Regions from separate parts of the Streptomyces sp. NPDC051322 genome, predicted to be linked through region 4. Evidence: riboswitches for the same ligand, from Rfam matches in the RefSeq annotation. Region 4 holds a riboswitch; each other region holds the start of a gene.

Region 1 (7,228 bases), on a different contig from region 4:
TCCAGCCGCTTGATCTCCTGCTGCCAGTCCTGCGCCAGCAACAGCTCGATCGAGGCGCAGGCCACCGCGGCGGCCAGCGGGTTGCCCATGAAGGTCGGCCCGTGGGCCAGCACGGGTACCTCTCCGCGCGCAATGCCGTCGGCCACCCGGGGCGTGCAGAGCGTCGCCGCCATGGTGAGGTAACCGCCGGTCAGCGCCTTGCCCACGCACATCACATCAGGTGCGACCCCGGCCTGCCCGGCGGCGAAGAGCGTGCCCGTACGGCCGAAGCCGGTGGCGATCTCGTCGAACACCAGCAGCACACCGTGTGCGTCGCACGTCTCCCGCAGCACCCGCAGGTATGCGGGGGAGTGGAACCGCATACCGCCCGCCCCTTGCACCACGGGTTCCACGATCACCGCGGCCAGTTCGTCGGCATGGCGGCCGATGAGCTCGTCGAGGTGGTCGGCGTACCCCTGTTCGTACGCGGCAGGCGGGGCGTCCGCGAAAACCTGGCGCGGCAGCGCCCCCGACCACAGCTCGTGCATGCCGCCCTCGGGGTCGCACACCGACATGGGCTGCCAGGTGTCTCCGTGGTAGCCGCCGCGCCAGGTCAGCAGACGCTGCTTGGCCGGACGGCCCACCGAGCGCCAGTACTGGAGGCACATCTTCACCGCCACCTCGACCGACACCGAACCGGAGTCGGCCAGGAACACGTGCTGGAGCGGTTCCGGGGTGATCTCCACCAGTTTGGCCGCGAGCCGGACGGCGGGCTCATGGGTGAGCCCGCCGAACATCACGTGACTCATCCGGTCCAACTGGCCGCGCGCGGCCTCGTTGAGCACCGGGTGGTTGTACCCGTGGATCGCCGACCACCACGACGACATGCCGTCGACGAGCTCGCCCGTACCGGCCACCCGCAGCCGCACACCGGACGCCGACTCGACCAGCAGCGGCTGCTGCTGTCCGGGCATCGGCCCGTACGGATGCCAGACGTGCCGCCGGTCGAGTTCGAGCAGCTGGTCCGTGTCAGGCATTGGGCGCGAGGTCCGTCCCGGCACCCCGGCGGCGGACCGACACCAGATCCGTACGGTGGTCGGGCAGCGTGGTGGTGTCCGTGCCCTCCACCTCGAAGCCGGCGTCCGCGATCATGTCCAGATCGGCCCGGCCCGCCTGACCCTCGCTGGTCAGGTAGTCGCCGAGGAAGATGGAGTTGACCAGATGCAGGGCGAGCGGCTGCAGCGAACGCAGGTGCACCTCCCGCCCGCCGGCCAGCCGTACCTCCGCGTCCGGGCAGACGAACCGCACCATCGCCAGGATGCGCAGGCAGCGCTGCGGGGTGAGGCTCCACTGCTCGGCGAGCGGAGTTCCCTCCATCGGGATCAGGAAGTTCACCGGCACCGAGTCGGGGTCGAGGTCGCGCAGGGCGAACACCACATCGACCAGGTCGGCATCGCTCTCGCCCATCCCGGCGATCAGTCCCGAACAGGCCGAGAGCCCCGCGGCCTGCGCCTGCTGGACGGTCTCCACCCGGTCGGAGAAGTCATGGGTGGTGCAGATGTCGGCGTAGGTCACCTCGGACGTGTTGAGGTTGTGGTTGTAGGCATCGGCGCCCGCGGCCCGCAGCCGCTCCGCCTGCCCGCCGGAGAGCAGCCCGAGACAGGCGCACACCTCCACGCCGTCGTTCTGTTCCTTGATCGCCTCGATGGTCTGCGAGACCCGGTCGACGTCGCGGTCCGTCGGGCCCCGCCCGCTGGCGACCAGACACACCCGCTTCGCTCCGCCGGCCACACCGGCCGCCGCCACCTGGGAGGCCTCGTCCGGCTTCAGCCAGGTGTACTTGAGGATCTCGGCCTTGGAGCCCAGCCGCTGCGAGCAGTACGAGCAGTCCTCCGGGCAGAGCCCGGACTTGAGATTGACGAGGTAATTGAGCTTCACCCGCCGTCCGAACCACTGACGGCGTACCTTTCCGGCGGCGGCCACCACATCGAGCAGCTCGTCGTCCGACGTCGCCAGTACGGCGAGCGCCTCTTCACGGGTCGGCAGTTCGCGCCGCAGCCCCTTGTCCACCAGCGTGTTCAGCAGGTCCATGGGGGTGATCCTGGCCTACGGCAGTACGTCAGGCCAAGGAGGAACCGAACAACACCCGCCGTGAAGGGTGTGTGCATTGCCACACCATGACCCCGCATGGCCCCCGCTAGGGTCTGTGAACTGCCTACAAAGAGGGACTGATCATGCCGGGTGTCACGCCTCCATCGCCCTTCGACTGGACCGATACCGCGGCATCCCTGCGGGCCCGGGCCGGCCTCGTCCGCACGCTGCGGCCACGCCCGGCCGCTTCGGATCTGCTGGATCTGGCGAGCAACGACTACCTGGGGCTGGCCCGTAGAAGGGAGATCACCGAAGCGGCCTCGGCAGCGGTCCGCCGCTGGGGTGCCGGTGCCACCGGGTCACGGCTGGTGACCGGCTCGACGGAACTGCACGCCGAACTGGAACGGGACCTCGCCGATTTCTGTGGCTTCGAGGCTGCGCTGGTCTTCTCCTCCGGATACGCCGCCAATCTGGCGGCCCTCACCGCGCTGACCGACCGGGGTTCGCTCATCGTCTCGGATGCGGGCAACCACGCCTCGATCGTCGACGGATGCAGGCTGTCCCGGGCGGCAACCGAAGTCGTTCCGCACGCCGATCCGGAGGCGGCCGCCAAGGCGCTCGGCGCACACCGGGGCCGCGCCCTCGTCGTCACCGACTCGGTCTTCTCGGTCGACGGTGACGCGGCGCCACTCGCGGACCTGGCCGCCGTGTGCCGCGGTCACGGTGCCGCCCTGGCCGTGGACGATGCCCACGGTCTCGGGGTGCTCGGCGAAGGCGGCCGGGGAGCGCTGCACGGCGCGGGGCTGGCCGGCGCGGACGACGTGGTCGCCACGGTCACCCTCTCGAAGTCCCTGGGCAGTCAGGGCGGTGCGGTGCTGGGCCCCGCCCGGGTCATCGACCACTTGGTCAACGCGGCCCGCACTTTCATCTTCGACACCGGCCTGGCCCCGGCCGCGGCGGGCGCGGCCCTGGCGGCCCTGCGGCTGCTGCGTGCGGAACCCGCCCTCGGCGGGCAGGCCCGTACGGTGGCGAGCACACTGCACCACCGTCTCACCGAGGCCGGGCTGAGCGCCGTACGCCCGCAGGCTGCCGTGGTGTCCGTACGCGCGCCGTCGCCCGCGGCGGCGGTGCGCTGGGCCGCCGACTGCCGGGAAGCGGGACTCGCGGTCGGCTGCTTCCGGCCGCCTTCGGTGCCGGACGGCATCTCCCGGTTGCGTCTCACCGCGCGTGCCGACCTGACGGAGGCGCAGGTCGCCCGGGCCGTACGGACGTTGCTGCGAACCGCGCCCGCCGGCTGACCCGAGACGGAGAACGGCCGTTCACCTGCTCGCCGTCCAAATACGTTCTCCCGTAGCAGAGTTCATCACTTTGAGCGACTGATACAGGCCCATCTTTGTGGATCGCCGATGATGCGGTCACTATGAGTGTCACGCTGGCGCGAAGGGCAATCCGAGGCCGTCCTCGAAGTGCATCCGCAACGGGTCGGAGCCGGCACCGGTGGGAAAGGGACAGGCCGTCATGGCAGACCACCAGGAAGCAAAAGTCACCCTGCCGAGCGAACCTGCCTCGGTTCCGGCGGCCAGGTCCTATGTGGCCCGGGTGCTCACCGACTGGGGCCTGCCGGCCGATACGGACGCGGCGGACGCGATCCGGCTGATCGTCTCCGAGCTGGCGACCAACGCCGTGCAGCACACCTTCGGCCAGTCACCGACCTTCACCGTGGACATCGTGCTCGAGCGGGACGAACTGCTGCGCATCGGTGTCACGGACAGTCACCCACGCTGGCCCCAGCGGCTGCCCGCAGCGGTCCAGCAGGACAACGGCCGGGGCATGGTGATCATCCGATGGCTGGCCGCCGAGAGCGGCGGCCGGCTGTCGGTCACCCCCACCCGGGAAGGCGGCAAGACGGTGTGGATCGCCCTGCCCTGGACGGCTGCCGACCGGACCTGAGCCTGCGGCAGCCGCGCCCGCCGCTTGTTCAGTTCACGCGCCCGTACCAGACGTTCTTGGTCCAGATCCGCTCCAGCCTGACCACGGAACCGGTTTTCGGCGAATGCCAGATCTTGCCGCTTCCCGCGTACAGGCCGACATGGAAGACGTTCCGCCCGTAGTGGAAGAACACCAGGTCCCCGCGTCTGCGGTGGGAAGCAGCGATATGGCGCACCTTGTTGTACTGCGCCTGGGCGGTGCGTGGCAGCTTCTTGCCTGCCTTCTTGAACGAATAGAAGGTCAGCCCGGAGCAGTCGAACCGGGAGGGACCGGCTGCGCCCCACTGATAGGGCGATCCCTTTTTGGATGCCGCGATCTGCACCGCTCTTGCGGCGTGTGTCGCGGCTTGGGCCTCGGGTGTGGCGCCGGGCGCCAGCGAGGTCCCCGCTACTGCGGCGAGTGTGAGGGCCGAAGCGGTTCCGGCCCGGGTGAGCAGAGACGGGATGTGAATCTGCGCAGTCATGCGCAACCCTTCGTCAAACCGCCTGAGAAGGTTGACCTGTCGGGTTCGGGCCGGCGAAGTTGCCCGGCCGCCGGGCGGGTGGCCGACTGATCGGTCGGCCCTCCTTGCAGCGGCTTCACCCCAAGGGGCGACACGTCTGTCGCCCCGGACTGCTTGGGTCCTCCACTCCTGCCGATCCACTCGTGTCGACCAGACGTCCGGGTACGGCGGCAGGACTCGGCGTCCGCCCGGACCGCCCCGCCGTGGTGGCGGGGGCTTGTCGTCCCAGGGATCTTCACTCACCGCGCGCCGGATTTCTGCCTGACACTGCCGGTTCGCCGGTCCGCTCACCCCTGGCCCATCCGAGTGGGCGGGGTTCCGGAACCACCGACCGGCCGGCGGGTGCGGGTCCCTCACCAGGTGTGCAGCCGCGCTCTGCGGTGAGTGCTCGGGCGTGCCGTGCAAATCGGGGCGAGCCGTCGGGCCCTGCCTGTCTAAGTCTTCCGGGCGACGCCCATCGGGGTAGGGGTGGCATCCGAAAGGATGGCAGGAGACGGCGTGTCGCGGGGTGACCCTGCGCGGTCCGTTGAATGCATACCGCAAGCAATGATCATGGCCCAGCAAAAGGCCGGTTAACGTGCCGGAAAAACTTCCGCCGTAATGTGCAATGCCTGGTGGCCGGGGGTTTCGCACCGTGTCAACAAAATGTTGAAGTCGAGTGGTCCGCGGTGCCCGACCGGGGCCGGGACGAAGACGGTGAGGCGGAAGCGTGCAACTGACACCCCATGAGCAGGAACGACTGCTCATCCATGTGGCGGCGGACGTGGCGGAGAAGCGCAGGGCGCGGGGCCTGCGACTGAACCACCCCGAGTCGGTGGCGCTGATCACCTCGCACATCCTGGAAGGTGCCCGGGACGGCCGTACGGTGGCCGAGCTGATGGCGTCGGGGCGCACGGTGCTCGCCAGGGCGGACGTCATGGACGGCATCCCCGAGATGCTCCGCGAGGTTCAGGTCGAGGCGACCTTCCCGGACGGTACCAAGCTCGTCACCGTGCACGAGCCGATCGTCTGACCGGGGAGTGGCACCGATGATCCCCGGAGAGATTCTGTACGCCGAAGACCCGCTGACCCTCAACGAGGGCCGCCGGGCCACCCGTCTCACCGTTCTCAACATCGCCGACCGCCCTGTGCAGGTCGGCTCCCACTATCACTTCGCGGAGGCCAATCCGGCTCTGCGCTTCGACCGTGCCGCGGCGCAAGGCCGTCGGCTGAACATCGCCGCAGGAACCGCGGTGCGCTTCGAGCCCGGCATCCCCGTCGACATCGAACTGGTTGCCATCGCCGGGCTGCGCATCGTCCCGGGACTGCGGGGAGAGACCGCAGGAGCCCTCGATGGCTGAACTCACCCGCGCCGTGTACGGCGACCTCTTCGGCCCCACCGCCGGGGACCGGATCCGCCTCGCAGACACCGAGCTTCTCGTCGAGATCGAGGAGGACCGCTGCGGGGGCCCCGGCCGGTCCGGCGACGAAGCGGTGTTCGGCGGCGGAAAGGTGATCCGCGAGTCGATGGGCCAGTCCCGCGCCACGCGCGCGCAGGGCGCCCCGGACACCGTCATCACCGGCGCTGTGATCCTCGACCACTGGGGCATCGTCAAGGCGGACATCGGCATCCGGGCGGGACGTATCACCGGGATCGGCAAGGCCGGTAATCCCGACACGATGGACGGAGTCCACCCCGACCTGGTCATCGGCCCGGAAACCGAAGTCATCGCAGGCAACGGCAAGATCCTCACGGCCGGCACCATCGACACCCACGTGCACTTCATCACCCCCACGCTCATCGACCAGGCGCTGTCGTCCGGGGTCACCACCCTCGTCGGTGGCGGAACCGGCCCGGCGGAGGGCAGCAAGGCCACCACCGTGACGCCCGGTCCCTGGCACCTCGCCCGGATGTTCGATGCGTTGGAGGCGTACCCGGTGAACATCGGGCTGCTCGGCAAGGGCAGCACCATGTCCCACGAGGCGATGCACTCCCAACTGCGCGGCGGCGCTCTGGGATTCAAGATCCACGAGGACTGGGGCGCCACCCCGGCCGTCATCGACGCCTGCCTGGGTGTCTGCGAGGAAACCGGCGCCCAGCTCGCCATCCACACGGACACGCTGAATGAGGCGGGCTTCGTCGGCGACACCCTGGCGGCCATCGCCGGGCGTTCCATTCACGCCTACCACAGTGAGGGCGCGGGAGGCGGACACGCTCCCGACATCATCACCGTCGTCTCCGAACCCAACGTCCTGCCCAGCTCCACCAACCCGACCCGGCCGTACACCGTCAACACCATCGAGGAACACCTCGACATGCTGATGGTCTGCCACCACCTCAACCCAGCTGTTCCCGAGGACCTGGCCTTCGCGGAGTCCCGGATCAGGCCGTCCACCATCTCGGCCGAGGACATCCTGCACGATCTGGGTGCCATCTCGATCATCTCCTCGGACGCCCAGGCGATGGGCCGCATCGGAGAAGTGACGCTCCGTACCTGGCAGACCGCCCACGTAATGAAGAAGCGCAGAGGCGCCCTGCCGGGCGACGGCCGCGCCGACAACCATCGTGCACGTCGCTATGTCGCCAAATACACCATCAACCCCGCCGTGGCGCAGGGCCTGGACCGGGAGATCGGCTCGGTGGAGAGCGGCAAGCTCGCCGATCTCGTCCTCTGGGACCCGGCGTTC
Region 2 (7,228 bases), on a different contig from region 4:
GACATCATCCGCGAGTCCCTGGACGGGGCGAAGAGCATGGGCTGACCGGCTGCGCTCGCGTGTGTCGGCTCTCACCTGCTGGGTCAGGTGGCGGCCGGAAAGATTCACTCTTAGGCAAAGCGTTCGACATCAATGAACCAATGCCCTTGTTCTGTGCATGCCCTCCCGGATGGGATCACGGCAGCCGCTTCGCGCGACTCCGCTCCACACAAGGAGAATTCATGCGCACAACACGCCCCCGGTCCCGCACCGGGGCCGCGACGGCCGGGGCCACCGCCCTTGTTGCCGCCGCGGTGATAGCCACCCCGCTGAGCAGCAGCGTCACCGTCGCGTCCACTCAGGCCGTACCGGGGACCAAGGCGGTTCCGGCCGTCGCAGGTCATCAGCTGGTCAGCGGGGTGAGCAGTCCACTGCCCTCCGAGCAGTGCCAGGCGAAGTGGAAGATCGCCTGCTACAGCCCGATTCAGTACCGCCAGGCGTACAACCTCAACCCGCTGTACCGGTCCGGCATCACGGGCAAGGGCCGCACCATCGTGATCGTCGACTCGTTCGGCTCGCCGACCGTGCAGCACGATCTGGACGTCTACAGCAAGCAGTTCGGGCTGAAGAGCACCAAGGTGCAGGTCGAGAAGTGGGGTCACGTGCCCGCGTTCGACCCGAAGAACTCCGACATGACCGGCTGGGCCGGCGAGACCACGCTCGACGTGGAGATGGCGCACGCCGTCGCGCCCGACGCCAAGATCGTGCTGGTCGAGACCGCGGTCGCCGAGACGGAGGGCGTCACCGGTCTGCCGGAGATGATGTCCGCCGAGAAGTCCCTCATCGACCGCGGAGTCGGTGATGTGATCACGCAGAGCTTCGGCGCCACGGAGAACACCTTCCCCGGCTTCGACAAGGGCGACTTCTCGAGCATCGGCAAGCTGCGTTACGCGTTCAAGGACGCGGCCCGGCACGGAGTGACCGTCCTGGCCTCATCCGGTGACGGCGGCGCCACCGACAGCACCGCGGACGGCAAGGGCTACTACACGAAGCGCGTCAACTCCTGGCCCTCCTCCGACCCGTTGGTGACGTCGATCGGCGGCACCCAGCTGCACCTGGACGACAAGGGCGACCGCACCGCGCCGGAGAGCGTGTACAACGACTACGGCGCCGGTGGCGGCGGCCAGTCGCACGTCTTCCACCGTCCCGCGTTCCAGAACGGCGAGAAGAAGGTCGTCGGCAGCCGCCGCGGCACCCCGGACATCTCGATGGCCGCCGCGGTCAACGGCGGGGCCTGGGTGTACTCCAGTTACGACCCGACCGCTGTCGGCTGGGACGTATCCGGCGGCACGAGCGAGGCGAGCCCGCTGTTCTCCGGCATCGTCGCCCTCGCCGACCAGGCCGCCGGTCACCGGGTGGGTGACATCAACAAGGCGCTGTACACCCTGGTCCACCGCCGCTCGTCCGGCATCGTGGACGTCAACGACGGGACGGACAACAGCTACCAGGGGGTGACCGGCTACCCCGCCGTCAACGGCTATGACATGGCCACCGGCGTCGGCACCGTGGACGCGGCCCGGTTCGTGCCGGCGCTCGCCCGTGCGAGCCGCCACGGCTGACCGCCGCACTCACCCGGAGGTCGCAGGTTCACATCCTGTCCCCGCTGCTTGTGAACGAAGGCCCGGCACCTCATGTGCCGGGCCTTCGAACGTTCCGGGCCGCTGCGCCGGCGCTGTCGGCGCAGTCCTACTGGTGGCGGGACGGGCGGGTGCGGGGCAGCTTGACCGCGACGATCACCAGCCAGAGCAGGCCGCCGAAACGGGCGATCGGCAGGAGGTACTGGAACGCGTCGGCCACGAGGGTCAGTTCGGAGACCACGCCGACCGCGGCGAGTGCCAGTCCGGGCCAGGCCAGCGCCCGTGGCAGCAGGCCGGCCAGCAGGCCGGTGACCGAGATGCCCGCCATGAGCAGGGCGAAGGTCGTGGCGTACGCGGGGCCGCCTGCCAGGAACGAGAGGTCGGCCAGGACCCTGGCGAGCGCGGGCCCGCCGTCGGACGACAGCCGGCCGCCGGCCCAGCCGAACATGCCGCTCAGCGCGAGCGCACTCGATGCCAGCACTCCGCCGACCAGGGTGATCGCGGAGCCGGGAGCGGTGATCCCCAGGGCGCGGAGCCGCCGGTAGAGGATCGCGGCGGTCAGCGCCAGGGGCACCGAGGAAGCGAAGAGCAGCAGTGATCCGGCCTTCACGGTCGTGCGATGGGCCGAGGCATAACGCAGGACATCGGCGCCGGTCGCGTCCAGGTGCGGGGTGGAGCGGTTGACGATCACGTAGGCGACGGTCAGGACGGCGAAGGCCAGCACAGGGGCCAGCAGGGGTGGGCCTCCTTGCGGGCGACGGCTCGGGGACTCTGCTCGCCGGGGTGGGGGCTCGGCGGATGCGGTGGTCATGGTTGCCTCCTCGATATTCGTCACCCTCATAGAATGATTACAACTCGAAACGATTGTCAAGCTGATACTATTTCGCCATGGAACGGGATGCGGAAGCACCGGGGGCACGGCCCCCTCAGGGGGTCGCCTTCTTGCTGGCTCAGCTCGGGGCACACGCGGCGGACCGGTTCGCCGAGCGCATCGCGGAACTGGATCTCACCCCTGCCCAGGCGGGACTCCTGCGCCTGCTGGCGGGGATGCCGGGCCGCAGCCAGCGCGAACTGGCAGACGTGCTGGGCATGCCGCCCAGCCGGTTCGTGGCGTTCGCCGACGAACTCGAGGCGCGTGGACTCATCGAGCGCAGGCGCAATACCGCCGACCGGCGGCAGTACGCGCTCTTCCTGGCCGACGAGGGTGTCGCGCTGCTGTCCCGGCTGCGGAAGGCCGGCGCCGCGCACGAGCAGCAGATCTGTGCGGCGCTCTCGGTGGACGAGCACCGGCAACTGGGCGTGCTGCTCGGCCGGCTGGCCGAGCAGCAGGGACTCTCCCCCGGCGTGCACCCCGGATACGGGCAGGTGCGCGCGGGCGGCGGCCGTGGAGGAACGGCCGGCCGGTCCGGCCGTTAATGGTGAGGAGCATAGCTGCGGATGCCGTACAGTTGGGTTTACCGACGCGGGGTGGAGCAGCTCGGTAGCTCGCTGGGCTCATAACCCAGAGGTCGCAGGTTCAAATCCTGTCCCCGCTACTTGTGAACGAAGGCCCGGCACGTCATGTGCCGGGCCTTCGAGCGTTGCTCCGGCGGGGAGCGCCGGCACGTATCAGGGGGCTGACGTGTTCGTTCTGCGGGTCGCGCTGACCGTACTGCTGCTGGAGGTCTTGCCGTCGGCCCTGGTCGGCCTGATGTGGGCGCGGGTGGGGCTCGAGCGGCTCGACGAGCTCACCGGACTCGGGGTGCTGCGGGGACGGCGGCTCCGGGTCGTTTCGCTGCTCGCCGTGGTTCATACGCCGGCGTGGGACTTCTGAAACCGGCCAGGGCTCAGCGGTTCGCCCGGTTGGCCGACGTCGAATCGCCGGTCGGCGTGGTTGCGGACAGCCTGAGTGGGGCGCGGTACTGTCCGCAGCCGGGTACGGACCGGGCAGGAGACCACTGGTGGGGCAGCGAGAACAGCGCGGCACGGCACGCCGTTTCCTCCTGGCGCTGCCGCCGGTGCTGCTGGTCGGTGGGATCGGGTTCGATCTGGCGACCCCGGACCCCTTCACCCCGGTGCCGTTCTTCTCCGCGGCACCGCTGATCGCCGCCCCGTTCTTCTCGCTCAGAGCCACGCTGCTGACCGGGGTGGCCGCCACCGTGGCCATGGCGGGACTGCACGCCTACAACGGCACCAGCGCCCATGCCAGTGCCGTCACCGAGCTGCTCACGGTGATCACCGTGGCGGTGCTCGCGCTGATCATCAACCGGGTGGTGCGCCGTAGCGGCGAGCAGCTCGCGTCGGCCCGGGTCATCGCCGAGACGGCGCAGCGCGCGGTGCTGCCGGTGCCCCTCGAGCGGATCGGCGGCCTGCACGTCGCGGCGCGGTACGAGGCGGCGCAGGCCGGCACCTTCATCGGCGGGGACCTCTTCGCAGTGCAGGACACGCCGTACGGGGTCCGGCTCATCGTGGGTGATGTGCGGGGCAAGGGGCTCGGCGCGGTGGAGGCCGTGGCGGTGGTGATCGGAGCTTTCCGGGAAGCCGCCGAGCAGGAGAGAAGTCTGGAAGGGGTGGCCCAGCGTCTGGAGCGCGCGCTGACCAGGGAGGGCACCCGGCGGGAGGGCCTCGACGCCATCGAGGGCTTCACCACCGCCGCGCTCGCCGAGGTACCACGCGGTGGCCGGGACCGGATCCGGGTGGTGAACCGCGGTCATCCCGAACCCCTCCTGCTGTACGCCGACGGGGGGCTCGACGCCGTCACGCCGACCGATGCCGCACTGCCGCTGGGGATGGCGGATGTGGCCTCCTGGCCGGATCGTGCCGACGAGTTGCCGTTCCCGCCGGGGGCCACGCTGCTGCTCTACACCGACGGGCTCTCCGAGGCGCGGAACGCGGCAGGGGTCTTCTACGATCCGAAGGAACGGCTGCGCGGGCGGATCTTCCCGGGCCCCGACGAGCTGCTCACGGCGCTGTCCGACGATGTGCGACGGCATACCGGAGGCCACTCGACGGACGACATGGCGTTGCTCGCGGTGGCCCGGCCGACGGACGATCAGCCCCCGCGGCGCAGGACGGTGGAGATCGTGCGGGGCAGCCGTCGCGATGCGTGACCGGGTGCATCGCTCTGCATAACATTTGATGCACGGTCAAGAAATGCAGGTTTCCTGAGCGCGCGTCAACTCGCCCGGTTCCACCCCCTTGTGCCCCGCTTGGTCCGGGCCGAAATCGTTAACGATCAGTTGGAACGGCTTGGCTCCGGGGCGTGTGTCTATTAACGTTCGATAACGCAGCGCGGTTGTCCCAGTCGTCGCAAGAGGCGACACCGTGCGCACGCGCCGAATCCCGTAAGGGAACCGGGGAACCACTCATTGGGGTGAATCGGGCAGCTCCGCAAGGAACGGCCCGTAGGAGACCTTCCTGCTCCGAACCCGTCAGCTAACCCGGTAGGCGGTAAGGAAGGAAAGGAGTGCGCCTCCGTGGCGTCCAACAGCTCTGCCCCCGAAACGCTTTACTTCCCGAACGACGAAGCTCTCGGTTTCGGCGGTGAGGACGGCGGCACGTTCGACGAGTGGAATCCCACCGAGGAGTCCCTTCGTCCGCTGCGCGGCAAGCACCGGGTGGCCAAGCAGCGCGGCGGCATCGCGCGCAGCTCCACGGTCCTCGGCGTCGGCGTGATCGCCGCCGTCGGCGCGGGTGGCATGGCCAGCGCGCAGGCGAAGCCGCCCGTCTCGATCTCCCTCCCCGACCTTCCGCAGTCCGTCAAGGACAAGCTGCCGGACGCCGAGTCGCTGCCGGGCGTGGGTGGGCTGATATCGGACATCGACGGCCACTCCTCGTCCGCTACGGGTACGGACACGGGTGTCACCGGCGCCGCGCTCACCTCGGCGTCCACCGGCACCGGCAGTTCGGACGCGGGCGAAGCACTCCGGACCCGGATCCTGCAACAGGCCGAGCAGCAGCAGGGCGCGGTCGACGACCAGGCCGCGGTGACGGCGGAGAAGGCAGCGGCCGCCAAGGCCGCCGCTGAGGCGGTGAAGCAGCAGGACGCGGCAGCCGCCAAGGAGAAGGCCGCCAAGAAGAAGGCCGAGGCGGAGGCCAAGGCCAAGGCGGAGAAGGAACGGCTCGCCAAGCTGGCCGCGAGCTACTCGCTCCCGGTCGCCTCCTACACCCTCACCTCGCACTTCGGTGACAGCGGCTCCATGTGGTCCTCCGGCTACCACACCGGCCTCGACTTCGCCGCTCCGACCGGTACCCCGATCAAGGCCGTGCACAGCGGCACGGTCAAGTCGGCCGGCTGGTCGGGATCGTACGGCTATCGCACGGTCATCACCCTCGACGACGGCACGGAACTCTGGTTCTGCCACCAGTCGTCGATCGCCGTGAGCGCCGGCCAGAAGGTCACCACCGGGCAGGTCATCGGCAACGTGGGCGCCACCGGCAATGTCACCGGGCCGCATCTGCACCTCGAGGTCCGCCCCGGCGGCGGCGACCCGATCGACCCGCTGACCTGGCTGGCGAACAAGGGCATCAACGCCTGACGGCTCCCGGAACCCCGGCACCGCGCACGGAATAGTGCGGGACGGTGCCGGGTTTTCCGCCCTATGACTTCTCTTCGCAGGCTCGGCGCGTCCGACCTCCATGTCTTCCCGCTCGCCCTCGGCGGCAACGTCTTCGGCTGGAGCGCCGACGAGGCGCAGTCCTTCGCGGTGCTCGACGCGTACACGGCGGCCGGCGGCAACTTCGTCGATACGGCCGACTCGTACTCCGCGTGGGCGGCGGGCAACCGGGGCGGCGAGTCCGAGACCGTCATCGGCAACTGGCTGGCCGCCCGCGGAAACCGCTCCGAGGTGGTGGTCGCCACCAAGGTCGGCGCCCATCCCGCCCACAAGGGGCTCTCCGCCGGGACCATCAAGGCGGCCGCCGAGGAGTCGCTGCGCAGGCTGCGCACCGACCACATCGACCTCTACTACACGCACTTCGACGACCCGTCCGTCCCGGTCGAGGAAATCATCACCGCGCTCGACCAGCTGGTGAAGGACGGCAAGGTGCGGGCCATCGCCGCGTCCAACATCGGCCCTGAGCGGCTCGAAGCCTCTCTCGCCTTCTCCGCGGCCGAGGGGCTCGCCCGGTACGTGGCGCTTCAACCGCACTACAACCTGGTCTCCCGCGACACCTACGAGGGCGGGCTGCAGGACACCGTCGCCCGGCACGGTCTGGCCGCAGTGCCGTACTACGCGCTGGCCTCCGGCTTCCTCACCGGCAAGTACCGCCCCGGCGCGGACGTGGACAGCGTGCGCGCCGCCGGTGCGGCCAAGCATCTGGAGAGCGAGCGGGGGTCGAAGGTGCTCGCCGCGCTCGACGAGGTGGCAGCGGCACACGAGGCCGAGCCGGCGACCGTGGCGCTGGCCTGGCTGGCCGCCCGGCCGACGGTCACCGCGCCGATCGCCTCGGCGCGTACGCCCGAGCAGCTGCCCGCCCTGACGGCGGTCGCCGAACTCCGGCTCACCGACGCGGAGCTCGCCACGCTGACAGCGGCTTCGGCGTAACCGCTACTGCCGGTACGGGTTGTAACCGCCGTAGTGGAGATGCGGCGGTGGCACCCGTACCCGGCCGGTGGCCTGCGCCGCATAGAG
Region 3 (7,228 bases), on a different contig from region 4:
TGCCCTGCGGGAAGCCCCGCATGCCCGAGATGACGTTGTCACCGAGGACCTTGGCCTGGCGCAGCGCGTGCTGCGCGTTCGGCGGGCACCAGGCGTTCTCGACACCGGCCTCGCGGGCCGCCATGTCCGGGACCTGGGCGTTGTCGCCCGCGGCCCAGATGTAGTCGGTGCCCTGCACCTGGAGCTTCTCGGAGGTGTCCACGTGGCCACGGGGGCCGAGCGGCAGGCCGTAACGGGCCAGCACCGGGTTGGGCTTGACGCCCGCGGTCCACACCAGGGTGTTGGAGTCGACCTCGAGGCCGTTGTTCAGAACCACGTGACCGTCGACGCAGGAGTCCATGCCGGTCTTGAGGTAGACCTCGATACCGCGGGACTCCAGGTGCTCCTTGCCGTACGCGCCGAGCTTCGGCCCGACCTCCGGAAGGATCTTGTCGGCCACATCGACCAGCACGAAGCGCATGTCCTCGCGCTTGACGTTGGTGTAGTACTTGGCCGCGTCCCGCGCCATGTCCTCGACCTCGCCGATGGTCTCCGCGCCTGCGAAGCCACCGCCGACGAAGACGAAGGTCAACGCCTTGCGGCGGACGTCCTCGTCGGTCGTCGAGTCGGCCTTGTCGAGCTGCTCGAGCACGTGGTTGCGCAGGCCGATGGCCTCCTCGACGCCCTTCATGCCGATGCCCTGCTCGGCAAGGCCGGGGATCGGGAAGGTACGGGAGACCGCACCGAGTGCGATGACCAGGTAGTCGAACGGCAGCTCGTAGGCCTCGCCGACGAGCGGCGCGACCGTGGCGACCTTGCGGTCCTGATCGATGGTGGTGACTCGACCGGTGAGAACCTCAGCCTTGGGCAGCACGCGTCGCAGCGGGACGACGACATGCCGAGGCGAGATGCTGCCGGCAGCAGCTTCGGGGAGGAAGGGCTGGTACGTCATGTACGAGCGCGGGTCGACGACCGTGACGGTCGCCTCGCCGTAGCGCATCTTCTTCAGAATGCGACGAGCTGCGTACAGGCCTACGTACCCGCCTCCAACTACGAGGATCCTGGGACGCTCCGTGGTGCTCATGGCAACGAGTATCCACCTCATCGAGGGGGGTACCTCGTGCGCCCCTTCACAAGGTCGGGTGCCCCCTCTGCTACACTGCGCGGCTCGCTTGCCGGAGGCCATCGCCCCACGGGGGAACCACAGCACCGGATGCCCGCCGCCCACCCCTCCTGAGCTGGACCTCACCGCGCCGGACCGGCCGAACCACGGTCGGAGTTCATCCGCCCGTCACACGCGTCGGGTAGTGCGGCCCGCCCGGCGCCGGGACCTCCGGGCCCCCGGAAAGGACCAACGGCCGAAAAACTTCGGCCACTGGGCCCCAATTCCTTGTGAAGAACTTCACGAAGTTGCTCGGGCGGTGCCCGTCAGGCGACCGACCAAGCGATCCCGTCGAGGATGTCGTGCTCGCTCGCGACCACCTCGGAGGCCCCCGTCCGCCGCATGACCTCGTGCAGGATCAGCGCCCCCGCGGTGATCACATCGACCCGCCCGGGGTGCATCACGGGGATCGCCGCGCGCTCCTCGTGGGTCGAGGAGAGCAGCATGGCGGCGACCTCGCCCACCCGCTCGGCGGTGATCCGCGAGTGGTGGATCGCGGCGGAGTCGTACGCGTCGAGGCCCAGCGCGATGCCGCCGACGGTGGTCACCGATCCGGCGAGCCCGACGAGCGTACGGTCCTCGGTCAGCGGGACGGTCTCCTCCGCCAGGTCGAGCGCGGCGGCGATGTCGGCCCGGATCGCGGTGATCTCGCCGAGGGTCAGCGGGTCGTGCCGGACGTGCCGCTCGGTGAGCCGCACGCATCCGATGTCCACGGACCGGGCGGCGCCCGCGTGGTCCTCACCGACGACGAACTCGGTCGATCCACCGCCGATGTCCACCACCAGATACCTGCCGCCCCGGCCCGCGAGTTCCCGGGTGGCCCCCGCGAACGAGAACTCGGCCTCCTGGTCCCCCGTGATCACCTCCGGCTCGACGCCGAGAATGTCCACCACGCCACGGACGAACTCGTCGCGGTTCTCGGCGTCCCGGGAGGCGGATGTGGCGACGAAGCGGGTGTGCCGGGCGCCGTGCGCCTTGATCACCTCGGCGTACTCCTTACAGGCGGCGAACGTCCGCTCCAGCGCTTCCGGGGCAAGCCGTCCGGTCCTGTCGACGTCCTGGCCGAGCCGGACGATGGTCATCCGCCGGTCGAGGTCGGTGAGCTCGCCGGTTGCCGGATCGGCGTCCGCGACAAGCAGCCGGATGGAGTTCGTACCGCAGTCGATCGCGGCAACGCGGGTCATAAGGGGTTCCTCTCCGCTACCCGGGCCCGCCCCCGGTGGTCGGGGGCAGCCCATGGACGACCGGCCCGCCCGAGCGCGGGCCGCGCCGTCCCTGCCTCAATCATGACCTCCATCGGCGCCGGCTACCGCCGGGAGGTCCGCCGGGCGGCCGCAGGGTCACGGGCGGCGGGCGGCCCAGGGGCCAGGCGGCTCAGTTCTCCACCAAGATCCCGCACGTCATCAGAGCGCACGGCGGCCCGGCGGAGATTCTGGTCATCCTCGACCACGACGGACAGCGCAGCCACCTGCACCCGCCGGCCTGACCACCCGTCCCGCTCAGACGTCCTCCGCCGGGCAGGGCGTCACGCACGGACCCTTCGCCCACCACTCCGGCAGCATCGAGATCGCCTCGTCCCCCAGCGGGTTGACCCCGGGGCCGGCGGCCAGCGCGTGGCCGACCAGGACGTGCAGGCACTTCACCCGGTCCGGCATGCCACCGGCGCTGGGAAAGCCCTCGAGGACCTCGATCGCGTCCCGCCGGGCGATGTAGTCCTCGTGGGCGGCCCGGTACGCAGCCGCCAACTCCGGGTCGGTGGCGAGGCGTTCGGTCATCTCCTTCATCACGCCGTTCGCTTCGAGGGTGCCGATCGCCGAGGCCGCCCGCGGGCACGTGAGGTAGTACGTGGTGGGGAACGGCGTGCCGTCCTCGAGGCGCGGGGCGGTCTCCACCACGTCGGCGTTGCCGCACGGGCAGCGGTGGGCGATCGCGCGGAGGCCACGCGGCGGGCGGCCCAGCTGCTGCTGGAACGCGGCGATGTCCACATCGGTCGGCTCGGTGCGGTCGGTCTGCGGAGGGGGCGTTTCCATGGTGCCTTGGATCCAGATCTACTTGTGAGGGTGTCAGGCGGGCGCTTACGGGAAGCCGGTCACCGGTCGCCGGCCCGGTCCGCGGTGTCCACGCCGTCCCAGAGGTTGGTGTACCAGGGCCGGTCCGTGGCTCCCCGGTCCCGCGGCGCCCGCTTGCGCGCGTCCGGGTCGATGACGGTGAAACTCGTCTCCCCCGGCCGTACGTAGTGCAGATGCTCACGGGCCAACCGCTCCACGTACGCGTCGTCCTGCAGCCGCGCCTTCTCGTCCCGCAGCTGCTCGACCCGGGCCTTCGCGTCGCGCACCTGCTGCCGCTGGTCGGCGATGTCGTTGCGCTGCGAGACGTACTGCCGCATCGGATACGCGAGGGCGACGACCAGCGTGCAGAGCACCATCAGCAGTATCGCCGCCCGGCCGGTCAGCCGCGGGCGGCGGGCCTGACGCCTGGACTGGGAGCGGTACACCCGGGCGGCAGTCTGCTCGCCCAGCACCTTCAGCCTGGTCGCGGTCGAGAACCGGTCCCGGTTCCCTGCCATGCCGCCTCCCCGTATACGCACGCACGTCCGTCCCCGGACACGGTACGGGACGGTGTCCGGGGACGGCTGCACTGCGCTGCGCCTTTGCTGCTTATTCAGTTCTTTTTGGGTGATTCGGCATCAGCCCTGCGGCGCTCAGCCGTTCGTGCGGAACCGCGGGAAGGCCGACCGGCCCGCGTACACCGCGGCGTCGTCGAGGATCTCCTCGATGCGCAGCAGCTGGTTGTACTTGGCGACGCGCTCGGAGCGGGCCGGGGCGCCCGTCTTGATCTGGCCGCAGTTGGTGGCGACGGCCAGGTCGGCGATGGTGACGTCCTCGGTCTCACCGGAGCGGTGGGACATCATGCACTTGAAGCCGTTGCGCTGGGCCAGCTCGACGGCGTCCAGGGTCTCGGTCAGCGAACCGATCTGGTTGACCTTGACGAGCAGCGCGTTGGCCGAGTCCTCCTCGATGCCACGCGCCAGCCGCTCGGGGTTGGTGACGAAGAGGTCGTCGCCGACGATCTGGATCTTGGAGCCCAGCTTGCCGGTGAGGACGTGCCAGCCGGCCCAGTCGTCCTCGAACAGCGGGTCCTCGATGGAGACCAGCGGGTACGAGGCGACGAGCTCCTCGTAGTACTCGGTCATCTCGGCGGCCGAACGGGACTTGCCCTCGAACTCGTACGAGCCGTCCTTGTAGAACTCGGACGCGGCGACGTCGAGCGCGAGTGCGATGTCCTTGCCCGGGACGTAACCGGCCTCGGTGATGGCCTCGAGAATGAGGTCGAGTGCGGCCCGGTTCGAATCGAGGTTCGGCGCGAAGCCGCCCTCGTCGCCGAGGCCGGTCGCCAGGCCCTTGGCCTTCAGGACCTTTTTCAGCGTGTGGTAGACCTCGGCGCCCCAGCGCAGCGCCTCGGAGAAGGACTCGGCGCCGATCGGCGCGATCATGAACTCCTGGATGTCGACGTTGGAGTCGGCGTGCGACCCACCGTTGAGGATGTTCATCATCGGCACCGGCAGCAGGTGCGCATTCGGGCCACCGAGGTAACGGAAGAGCGGCAGGTCCGAGGCCTCGGAGGCGGCGTGTGCCACGGCGAGCGAGACGCCGAGGATCGCGTTCGCGCCCAGCGAGCCCTTGTTGTCGGTCGCGTCCAGGTCGAACATCGCCTGGTCGATCAGCCGCTGCTCGGTCGCGTCGTAGCCGACGAGCTCCGGGCCGATCTGCTCGATGACGGCGAGGACGGCCTTTTCGACACCCTTGCCCTGGTAACGGTTGGGGTCACCGTCACGAAGCTCGATGGCCTCGAAAGCACCGGTGGAGGCGCCGGACGGAACTGCAGCACGACCCGTGCTGCCGTCGTCGAGGCCGACCTCGACCTCGACCGTGGGGTTACCTCGGGAGTCCAGGATTTCCCGGGCTACGACGACGTCGATGGACGGCACGAGCATCTCCTTCTGGGATGTGACGCTATGGGTGCAGGGTCTCTTTGGCCTTGCGACATGAGCCTAACCGGCCCGCGGCCCCCGACCGGCGGGGCGCCCGGCCCCTGGGACGAAAAAGCGCCCAAAAGACCTTATTACTACCCGAATCTCGGCAAATATACTTGCTGGTAACAGAACTGACCGAAAGAAACCCCGGTCCGGCGCGTACGGGGGAGTCGCGCCGGACCGGGGTGCTCGGGGGAGCCGGGATCAGCTCAGGTGCAGCTGCTGACCGGGGAAGATCAGGTCGGCGTCCTGCACGATGTCCTTGTTCAGGTGGTAAAGCTTCTCCCAGCCGCCGGAAACGTGCTGGGACTTGGCGATCCGGGCGAGCGTGTCGCCGGCCTTGACCTTGTACTCGCCGTCGCCCTTCTTGACCTTCACCGGGGCGGCGTGCTTCGCGGGGGCCTTACGGGCCTCGCTGCGCGAAGCGGACTGCGCGGTGCTGTGGGTCTCCTGCTGCGCCGCGGGCTTCGAGCTGGAGCTGGAGCCGGAGGGGTTCACGCCCGGGTCCACACCGTCGTTGGTCAGGCCACCGGCACCGGCACAGGACCAGGCACCCGGACCCTGCATCTCGAGCAGCTTCTCGGCGACGGCGATCTGCTGGTCCTTGGTGGCGAGGTCGGCGCGCGGGGCGTACTTCGTACCACCGGCGGCGGCCCAGCTGGAGTTCGAGAACTGCAGGCCGCCGTAGTAGCCGTTACCCGTGTTGATCGACCAGTTGCCGCCGGACTCGCACTGGGCGACAGCGTCCCAGGTGGAGACGGAAGCGGCCGAAGCGGAAGTCGCACCCAGCAGCGGCACGGCCACGGCGGCACCGGTGACGCCGGCAAGCGTGGCGTAGCGGACGGCCTTGGACGGACGGCGGTGCTTGGACTTGCTGGCAGAAAAGAGCATGGCGTATCTCCTCACCGACGCCTACGAGGTGAGCTGTCGGGTTCGGGCCAATGAGTTGCCCGGCTGCGCTACCTGCGCACAGCTTCACCCCAAGCCGTTTCCGTCCATCCCGTCCCGGATTCCGATGATTCGGACTCCGGGTGGGCGGCCGGACCCGGCGCTTACCTGGGTCCCCCGCTCCTGCCTACGGCGCGTTACGCGTCGACTGTGTCTTCCCCCGACCGATGGCAGGATTCGGCGTGACGATCGAGGGTGCCCGCGGTGCGAGCGGTTCTGACCGAAACACAAATCCCTCCGATATTCAAAGATGAACATCGGAGGGAGTGCTCGGCGCGTCGCACCTGTGCAGAAGGCATTTCCGCAGGTGAGGCGCGGCCCGGGCGGCGCCGTCGGCCCGGCCATCCGCAGAGACGAACGAGAGTCATGTCTCACCGCCGCCAAAACCGGACATAGTCGGATCAACTAGCCCTGTTTCGGGCTGAGATCAAGGGCCTGGCCAGGGAGAATGAGATCCGGATCGCCACCGATCGTGCGGTGGTTCGCGGCGTACAGCGCGGGCCATCCGCCGGGCAGATCGTGTGCATCCGCAATTGCCCAGAGATTGTCACCCGGGCGGACGGTATAGCTGTCGTCCGAACGAGCGTCGTCGCGTGTCGGACTTTCGGAACGCGACGCGTGCCGACCGGCGTCGTCGCCCACCCGGGCGTCGTGTGATGGCTCGTTCGCCTCGTCGCCGCGGTGCTTGCCGGTGGTCGCGCTCTGTGAGGGCGCCGGGGTCTCCGAGGCGGCCGACGCCGGGCCGGAGGGGCTCGCGGAGCCGGTGGGGGCCGGGGAGTCGGTGGGCTCGGGAGAGTCGGCATCCGATGACCGCCGGCTGCCGGTCGCGTCCGAACCGGAAGCCGAACCGGAGTCGGTGGCGGGGTCCGTGGCGGCAGCCGTCGGCGCGTCGGACGGCGAGGCCGAACTGGCGTCCGAGCCCGCATCCGAACCGTCGGTCGAGTCCGACGGCGTCGCGGAGGCCGAAGCGTCATCCGTCGCCTCGTCCGACGGCGCATCCGAGGGGGCGTCCTGGCCGGCGTCCGACGGCGTGGGGCTCGCGGTGTCCGGAACGCCCGGGTCCACCGACGCCGTCGCGGCGTCGTCCTTCGTCAGGCCGGCGACGG
Region 4 (7,228 bases):
GGGTGACGGTCGCGACGACCACCAGCACGGTGTTGGCCGTGGCCCGGCCCGTGGTGGCGAAGAGGGGGCGGAACGGATTCGGTTTGGCGGCGCGCGCCTTGACCCGCTCGCTCCATTCGGGAGCCTCCGGCAGTGCACGCCGCAGCCACAGGGCGACCACGATCGGCACCAGACCGATGTAGAACATCCAGCGCCAGCCCAGCGTCGGAACGATCCACTTGTACGCCTGGGCGGCCAGCACCGAACCAACGGAGAAGCCGGAGATCAGAAAGCCGCTGGCCCGGTTGCGCAGTCGGGTCGGCCAGCTCTCCATGGCATAGGTCGCGCTGGCGCTGTACTCGCCCGCCATGCCCATGCCGATCGCGAGCCGCGCGACGAACAGGCTGGTGTAGTCCCAGGCCAGCCCGCAGGCAAAGGTGCCGAGCGAGTAGAGCAGGATGCTCACGATCATCGACAGTTTGCGCCCGTACCCGTCGCCCAGGGCTCCGAGTACCGCTCCGCCGAGCCAGCGGGTGATGAACGCGGCGGACACCAGGCTGGCGGCCTGCACCGTACTCAGGTGGAACTCGTCACTGATCTCGGTGAGGACCAGAGTGATCACGACGAAGTCGAAGCCGTCGAGGACATAACCGATCCAGGCGGCGAAGAACGACTTCCACCGGGGGCGGGAGATCTCGTGGTACCAGCGGAGCTGAGCTTGAGCTTTGTTGTGCACAGTGTCTCCAGAATGCCGGACGGACTCGACGATGAGGCGATGTCTGCAGGCGGGGATGCGTTATCGCTGGGCCAGCTCTGAGACGAACTTGCTGGTCAAGGCGGTGGGAGCGGTGATAGCTGTGCCGACGACGACACTGTGGGCGCCCCGAGCGAGGGCTTTGGTCGCCTCCTGCGGAGTACGGATGCGGCCCTCGGCGACCACAGGCACGTCCACCGCATCGGCGAGCGCGGCGACCAGATCCAGATCCGGGCCGTCCTGCTGCGGAGATCCAGTGACATATCCGGACAGAGTGGTCGACACCAGGTCGGCACCCTGGGCCGCGGCGGCAATGCCCTCGGCCAGGGTCGACACGTCGGCCATCACCAGGGCGCCCGCAGCGTGAACCGCCTCGACGAGCTGGGCGAACGTGCTGCCGTCGGGGCGTGGGCGGTCCGTGGCGTCGGCGGCCACCACGTCGGCTCCCGCTTCGGCGACCGCCAGGGCGTGGCGGACGGTGGGGGTGATGTACACGCCCGTATCGCCGTCCTTCCAGAGCCCGATCAGCGGAAGATCCACGGACGCCCGCACCGCGGCCACCACCTCGGGTTCGTTGGCACGGATCGCCGCTGCCCCGCCCGCCTCCGCGGCCTGCGCGAGCCGGGCGAGCGTGGCGGTCTCCCGCATGGGGTCACCTGGCGGGGCCTGACAGGACACGATCAGCCGGCCTTCGAGCGTGCGGGCGAGTGTTGGGGACGGACTGCTCATGGGTGACTTCCCGGTCGGTGGAGGAACACAGCGGTGGTGAGGGCGGCGGCGCCGAGCACGGCGGCGTCGGGGCCATGACGTGGCGGCGAGGGGCACAGATGACGCAGCGGTGGCATCAGCTCGCCCATGAAGGCGTCGCTCAGCGCTTCCCAGTAGCGGGGGCCGATCTGCGGTACACCGCCGCCGATGACAACCCGGTCGGGGCCAAGGGCGTTGGCGAGCCCACCGAGCGCGCGGCCTGCGGCCCGCGCTCCGGTGGCGATGGCATGGTCAGCGTTTCGGTCGCCTTCGCCGGCCCGCTCCGCGACGGTCTGCAACCGGTCGACGGGCCGTCCGCCGAGGCGCCGGTACAGGCGGGTGATGCCTGGCCCCGACGCGATGGCCTCGAGGTGCCCGGCGCCCCCGCAGGTGCAGTCGAGACCGGCGGCCTCCGGGCTCGGCAGGTGGCCCAGATGCCCGGCGATGCCGGCTGCGCCGTGCAGCATGCGCCCGTCACAGGCGAGGGCGCCGCCGACCCCCGTGCCGATGGCGGCGAACAGCAGGGAGGCGCTGTCGCCGCCGATGGCTGCCAGTTCGGGCCCCGCTGTGGCGCGGACGTCGTTGTCACAGGCGACCGGCAGACCCGTGCGGTCGGCGAGGCCGGGTCCGAGCGCGGTACCCGCCCACCCGCGGATCGAGTCCGTCGCACTGGTGACAGTGCCGGAACGCGCGTCGACGACTCCGGCTGCCGCCACACCGATCGCGGTCGCGCCGCGGTCGACGGCCCGGGCGGCGGCGCACAGCGCGTCGAGCACGGCATCGGCGCCCGCGCTGGACGGAGTCGGCCGGCTGTACCGGGCGAGGACGCTCCCGTCCGTTCCGACCAGGGCGGCAGCGATCTTCGTACCGCCCAGATCGAGTCCGATCACGGGCCCCGCCACGGAGCCGAGGACGCTGTTCATCGGGCCGGCATCAGTCCGGCTGCGTGCAGCCGTCGGCCGACGAGCGCGAGCGATGCGGCACTGAGCTGGATCTGCGGGAACGCCGTGTCACCGCAGTCGATGACGCCGAGCAGCCGCAGAGCTCCCTTGAAGGAACCGAGCGCCGAGGAACTGCGTCCCATCTCCGCGTCGGGGCCGACATCGACGATGCCGAAGAGTTCGACCAGGCGTTCCTGCTCCTCGGCGGCCCGGGTCCAGTCGCCGGCCAGCGCAGCCTCGTACAAGCGGACGTAGGCCGCGGGGTCCACGTTGCCGATGCCGGGAACGACGCCGTCGGCGCCCGCCAGCAGGGCTGCGTCCACGGTGAGTTCGGAACCGGTGAGAACGCTGAAGCGGGGCGCCGGGCCTTCCTCGCGCCCGCCGCGGCCACCGAGTTCGACGATCAGGCGACGCAGCCCGCCCTCGTCGCCGCTGCTGTCCTTGAGACCGGCCAGCGTGCCGTCCTCGGCGAGTTCGCGTATGAGGGACGTGGAGAGCTTGCTGTGCACGGACACGGGAAGGTCGTACGCGAACAGCGGCAGGTCGATGTTCTCCCGGATACGGCGGAAGTGCCGGGCGATCTCGGCGGGGTGGGTGCGCGTGTAGAAGGGCGCGGTGGCCACGATCGCGTCCGCGCCGAGCCCGGCCGCGACGCGAGCATGGTCGCTCACCCGCGGTGTCGTGGCGTCGATGACGCCGGCGAGCACCGGCACCCGGCCGGCTGCCGTGCGCACCACGGTCTCCAGGACGGTGCTGCGCTGCGCGTCGGTGAGATAGGCGACCTCGCTCGTCGACCCCAGCGCGAACAGGCCGTGCACGCCTCCGCCGACGAGGTGCTCGACCAGTCGGGAGAGCGACTGTGTGTCGACCTCGCCGGTGGCATCGAGCGGGGTGCAGACGGGCGGGACGACCCCGCGAAGGGGGGCGGTCAGAGGCATGGGTACTACTCCTGGTGCTGCTGGGCGCGGAAGCGTCGTCGGTCGCGGAAACGCGCACGATCGTGGTGGCTGTGTGCGACATGGGACGTCTGATGTCCTATGTCTGGCGCTAGAGTAGTCCCCGGCCGGCAGGAAACGTCAAGAGTCACCGGTCCCGCATCCGGTAGCTGATCCCGGATTGCGGGCTCTCCCCGGGCTCCCCGGGCACCTTCTTGGCGTATGAACTCTTGTATGTACGTGAGGCGTTGGAAACCGGTCTGATCGACGGCGTTGCGGCGTCGGTGCCGGCCGAGGGCCTCCGGGCGCGCGCACTCGTATCAGCCATGGAACGCGCGCCCTCCTCCTCAGCGAGGTACTCGACCCCTTCTGGGCTGCCTTGGACCAGGTGCGTGACGACGTCGGCGATGCCCACCAAGACCCGGCCACGACCCTCGCCCATCACCGGGAGATCGTCGACGCCATCGCCGCTGCCGATGGGCCTCGCGCGGCCTCCGCGATGCGGACGCATTCGATGGAATCAGAGACCGGCTGCCGCCGGGATCCGTCTCCGGCCGGCCCTGCAGGTAGCCGCCATCGGTGTGCTGAGCTGAATTAACCACCCACGCCGAAGTGTTGAACCGGCCGACGGAATTCCTCGCGACAAATGACCGATCACAAAAGGGCTCTTGACTCACAGTCGGCTGATCCGGGCGACGTGTTCAGTCGCAAAGGGAAGCGATCAATTGTCGGCGGACAGTCTCCTTCCGGTGCGCGCAGGTGAACGGCATTCGCGGCCGAAATGGGCGATTTGACTGTCTCATTCTATAAGTCCTCATGCGGTGCAATGCATCAATTTGTCATTCTCTGCACGCGCTTGAGGGGCCGGATCTTGCCCTGTCTGTGAAGTGAGTCACGCCCGGGAGTGCGCCGCAGCACCGGCTCCCTTGCTCACTTCGCCTGCCAGGAAAGAAAGTTGAGTTCGACAGCAGCGCGGGAGCGGCTGCATATTTCCATGGTCGAATTCGCAAACGAGATGTCGACGTCATTTCCGGACTTGTTTCATCCCGACGTTCTCGCTTACGTTCTCGTCACCCCGGACGGAACGCCGAATCCTGCCACTGTCCGGAAACCGCACTCACCCACTCACGCACGGCAGGAGCGGGGGACCCAGGTAAGTTCGCCGATCGCAGTACGAGATCGGCTCGGGGTGAAGTCGCATTCGTGCGGCCGGGCTTCTCCAGCCCGAACCCGACAGCTCACCCCGTAGGCGACGGAGAGGAATTCGTCATGGCTGCAAAGGCCAAGCACCGTCGTCCGAAGAGCACCCCGCTTGCCCGGCGTCTCGTCGCCGTGGGCACCGGCGGCGCCGCGCTCGCACTCCCCCTGGTGGCGGCTACCACTGCGGAAGCGGCGCCGGTCGCTCACCACGCCCCCGCCGATTCGGCGCCGGCGACTACCGCTGCCCACAAGGACACCCCCGAGACCTACTCCGTGGTGGCCGGCGACTCGCTCTTCAAGATCGCACGTGCCCATGACCTGAGCGGCGGGTGGAAGAAGCTCTACCGGGACAACCGGCAGGCCATCGGCGAGGACCCGTCGCTGATCCAGCCCGGTCTCACGCTGACGCTCGGCGCGAAGGCCGAGAAGTCGAAGTCCACGGACGACTCCCAGGGAACCGCGTCGACCACCGCCAGTAAGTCAGCGCAGAGCGGTGCGAGCACCGGCGCCGTCCCCGCGTCCGCCAAGACGTATTCCGACAACCTGGACGGCTGGATCAAGGAGTCGCTGGACGTCATGGCCGCGAAGGGTATTCCCGGCACCTACGACGGGATTTACCGCAACATCATGCGCGAGTCCTCGGGCAACCCGCAGGCGATCAACAACTACGACTCCAACGCGGCCGCCGGAACCCCATCCAAGGGGTTGCTGCAGGTCATCGCTCCCACCTTCCAGACCTACCACGTGGCGGGCACGTCGATGGACATCTACGACCCGGTCGCCAATATCACCGCCGCGTGCAACTACGCTGCCGCGATGTACGGCTCGATCGACAACGTGAACGGCCCGTACTGACGGGACCGTCACCCATCGGGCGGCAAGCGGACGATGGTGCGGGAGGGCACCGGCCCGGTTACTCGAACCGGTCGGTGTCGCCCGCCCCCCGGCGTACGATCTCCAGCTCGCCGCCGGAGAAGTCGATGACCGTGGTCGGCTCGGTGCCGCAGTCGCCCGAGTCGATCACGGCATCCACCACGTGGTCGAGCCGTTCCTTGATCTCCCAGCCCTGGGTCAGCGGCTCCTCCTCGTCGGGCAGCAGGAGGGTGCTGGAGAGCAGCGGTTCGCCGAGCTCGGCGACCAGGGCCTGAGCGACCGGGTGGTCCGGGATCCGGACACCCACCGTCTTCTTCTTGGGGTGCAGCAACTGGCGCGGCACCTCCCTCGTCGCGGGCAGGATGAAGGTGTAACTGCCGGGTGTCGCTGCCTTGATCGCGCGGAACACGTCGTTGTCGACATGCACGAACTGACCCAGTTGCGCAAAATTCTGGCACACCAGTGTGAAGTGGTGACGGTCGTCGAGGTTCCGGATCGACCGGATCCGGCTGATGCCGTCACGACTGCCCAGCTGGCATCCCAGTGCGTAGCAGGAGTCCGTCGGATACGCGACGAGCGCACCGGATCGGATGCTGTCGGCCACCGTGCTGATGGTGCGCCGCTGAGGATTGTCGGGGTGCACGTCGAAATACTTCGCCATCCGCCGAGTCTAAGGCCCGTTGCGGCCTCGCCCGGATGAAGACGTGCCCGCTCCGAGCCCGGGCCTGCTCGCGGGAGCGTCGTCTGCCGACACGTCGGCCCGGACCTTGAGGTAGGCGATCGTGTCGCCTATCGCGGTGATGAGGAGCCGGCTGCGACCGTTGTGGTGGGCGCTGCTGATCCGGGCCTCGACGACGGTGTCGCCGGGGAGTCCGCACACCGGCCGCGAGTCGGTGGCGGTCAGCGTTCCGTGCGGCAGGAGGAACTCCTCTTCTGCCCACTGGGTGATGGCTTGCAGGCCCTTGATGCGCCGCCCCGCGTCGGTGATCACACTCGTCGCGGAGAAGCAGCTCAACAGCTGGGCGAGATCCCCGGTATTGATCGCCTTGAGAAAGGTGTCCACCACCGATACGGGAGTGCTCTCCGTGCTCGGTGGGCCGGTCGGCTGCGTCTGAGTCTCCGTTGAGGCGCTCATGTCCCACGAGTGCCCGCAACCACCATCATCCACACATATCGTCGTATCAGCTGCCCGGTCGGGCGGATCGCTACCCCGAGTTGCGCGTACCTCGGGCCGCGCGGCGACCCGTCCACAGCAGTACCGCGCCCAGCAGCGCCGGCAGAGCGGTGCGCGTCACGCGGACTGCCGCCGGTGGGGACGGGCGGCGGCGGTCCGCGTGACGCGATCGCTTCTTCCGGTCGGGATGGGTCTCGTTCTGCCGAGCGATCCGCATGACCTCGGCGGTGTGCAGGGCCTTGCGCTTGGTGCCGGCGTGCTGGATCTGCGTCTTGCAGGAGAAGCCGTCGGCGACGACGAGTGTGTCGCGGTCGGCCTGGCGTACGGCGGGGAGCAGGGCTTGTTCGCCGCAGTCCATGGAGATCTCGTATTTGCCGTCCTCGAACCCCCACGAGCCGGCCAGCCCGCAGCAGCCGCCCTTGAGGTTGTCGACGTCGAGTCCCATGTCCTGCAGGAGTTCCTGTTCGGCCGTCATGCCGCCGGTCGCCCGCTGATGGCAATGGCCCCACAGCAGGGCGTTGCCCTCGAGTTTCGGGGGCCGGATGTCGTGTGCGCGGAAGAACTCCGCGAAGTGGTAGGAGTTACGGGCCAGCCGGGCGGCGTCGTCGTCGTGCGGCAGCATCTT

The links. A riboswitch is a leader RNA that binds a small molecule or an ion and turns the genes downstream of it on or off. The one in region 4 is predicted to bind cyclic di-AMP.
Region 1: linked by a shared signal. The riboswitch ahead of AB0436_RS12755 (C40 family peptidase) and the one ahead of AB0436_RS07375 (transglycosylase SLT domain-containing protein) in region 4 are both predicted to bind cyclic di-AMP.
Region 2: linked by a shared signal. The riboswitch ahead of AB0436_RS08225 (M23 family metallopeptidase) and the one ahead of AB0436_RS07375 (transglycosylase SLT domain-containing protein) in region 4 are both predicted to bind cyclic di-AMP.
Region 3: linked by a shared signal. The riboswitch ahead of AB0436_RS21620 (transglycosylase family protein) and the one ahead of AB0436_RS07375 (transglycosylase SLT domain-containing protein) in region 4 are both predicted to bind cyclic di-AMP.

What each region holds. Positions count from the first base shown of each region.
Region 1 is NZ_JBFBAK010000004.1:351,503-358,730, reverse strand. Features, by position in the region: gene AB0436_RS12775 (adenosylmethionine--8-amino-7-oxononanoate transaminase) at 1-1,016, opposite strand, end outside; gene bioB (biotin synthase BioB) at 1,009-2,070, opposite strand; gene AB0436_RS12765 (8-amino-7-oxononanoate synthase) at 2,214-3,368, shown strand; gene AB0436_RS12760 (ATP-binding protein) at 3,589-4,020, shown strand; gene AB0436_RS12755 (C40 family peptidase) at 4,049-4,522, opposite strand; cyclic di-AMP (ydaO/yuaA leader) riboswitch at 4,527-4,741, opposite strand; gene AB0436_RS12750 (urease subunit gamma) at 5,271-5,573, shown strand; gene AB0436_RS12745 (urease subunit beta) at 5,590-5,901, shown strand; gene AB0436_RS12740 (urease subunit alpha) at 5,894-7,228, shown strand, end outside.
Region 2 is NZ_JBFBAK010000003.1:16,744-23,971, reverse strand. Features, by position in the region: gene AB0436_RS08260 (DinB family protein) at 1-45, shown strand, start outside; gene AB0436_RS08255 (S53 family peptidase) at 222-1,598, shown strand; gene AB0436_RS08250 (DUF4386 domain-containing protein) at 1,726-2,427, opposite strand; gene AB0436_RS08245 (MarR family transcriptional regulator) at 2,505-3,032, shown strand; tRNA gene AB0436_RS08240 (tRNA-Met) at 3,078-3,151, shown strand; gene AB0436_RS08235 (hypothetical protein) at 3,238-3,429, shown strand; gene AB0436_RS08230 (PP2C family protein-serine/threonine phosphatase) at 3,557-4,705, shown strand; cyclic di-AMP (ydaO/yuaA leader) riboswitch at 4,919-5,060, shown strand; gene AB0436_RS08225 (M23 family metallopeptidase) at 5,072-6,133, shown strand; gene AB0436_RS08220 (aldo/keto reductase) at 6,197-7,141, shown strand; gene AB0436_RS08215 (PrsW family intramembrane metalloprotease) at 7,145-7,228, opposite strand, start outside.
Region 3 is NZ_JBFBAK010000009.1:101,752-108,979, forward strand. Features, by position in the region: gene AB0436_RS21595 (NAD(P)/FAD-dependent oxidoreductase) at 1-1,063, opposite strand, end outside; gene AB0436_RS21600 (Ppx/GppA phosphatase family protein) at 1,408-2,325, opposite strand; gene AB0436_RS21605 (DUF501 domain-containing protein) at 2,641-3,171, opposite strand; gene AB0436_RS21610 (septum formation initiator family protein) at 3,231-3,707, opposite strand; gene eno (phosphopyruvate hydratase) at 3,843-5,135, opposite strand; gene AB0436_RS21620 (transglycosylase family protein) at 5,379-6,065, opposite strand; cyclic di-AMP (ydaO/yuaA leader) riboswitch at 6,069-6,267, opposite strand; gene AB0436_RS21625 (transglycosylase family protein) at 6,528-7,228, opposite strand, start outside.
Region 4 is NZ_JBFBAK010000002.1:713,243-720,470, forward strand. Features, by position in the region: gene AB0436_RS07350 (sialate:H+ symport family MFS transporter) at 1-715, opposite strand, end outside; gene AB0436_RS07355 (putative N-acetylmannosamine-6-phosphate 2-epimerase) at 776-1,462, opposite strand; gene AB0436_RS07360 (ROK family protein) at 1,459-2,403, opposite strand; gene AB0436_RS07365 (dihydrodipicolinate synthase family protein) at 2,400-3,359, opposite strand; partial or broken gene AB0436_RS07370 (FCD domain-containing protein) at 3,581-3,926, shown strand; cyclic di-AMP (ydaO/yuaA leader) riboswitch at 4,432-4,621, shown strand; gene AB0436_RS07375 (transglycosylase SLT domain-containing protein) at 4,626-5,411, shown strand; gene AB0436_RS07380 (L-threonylcarbamoyladenylate synthase) at 5,470-6,090, opposite strand; gene AB0436_RS07385 (nuclear transport factor 2 family protein) at 6,100-6,492, opposite strand; gene AB0436_RS07390 (FAD-linked oxidase C-terminal domain-containing protein) at 6,635-7,228, opposite strand, start outside.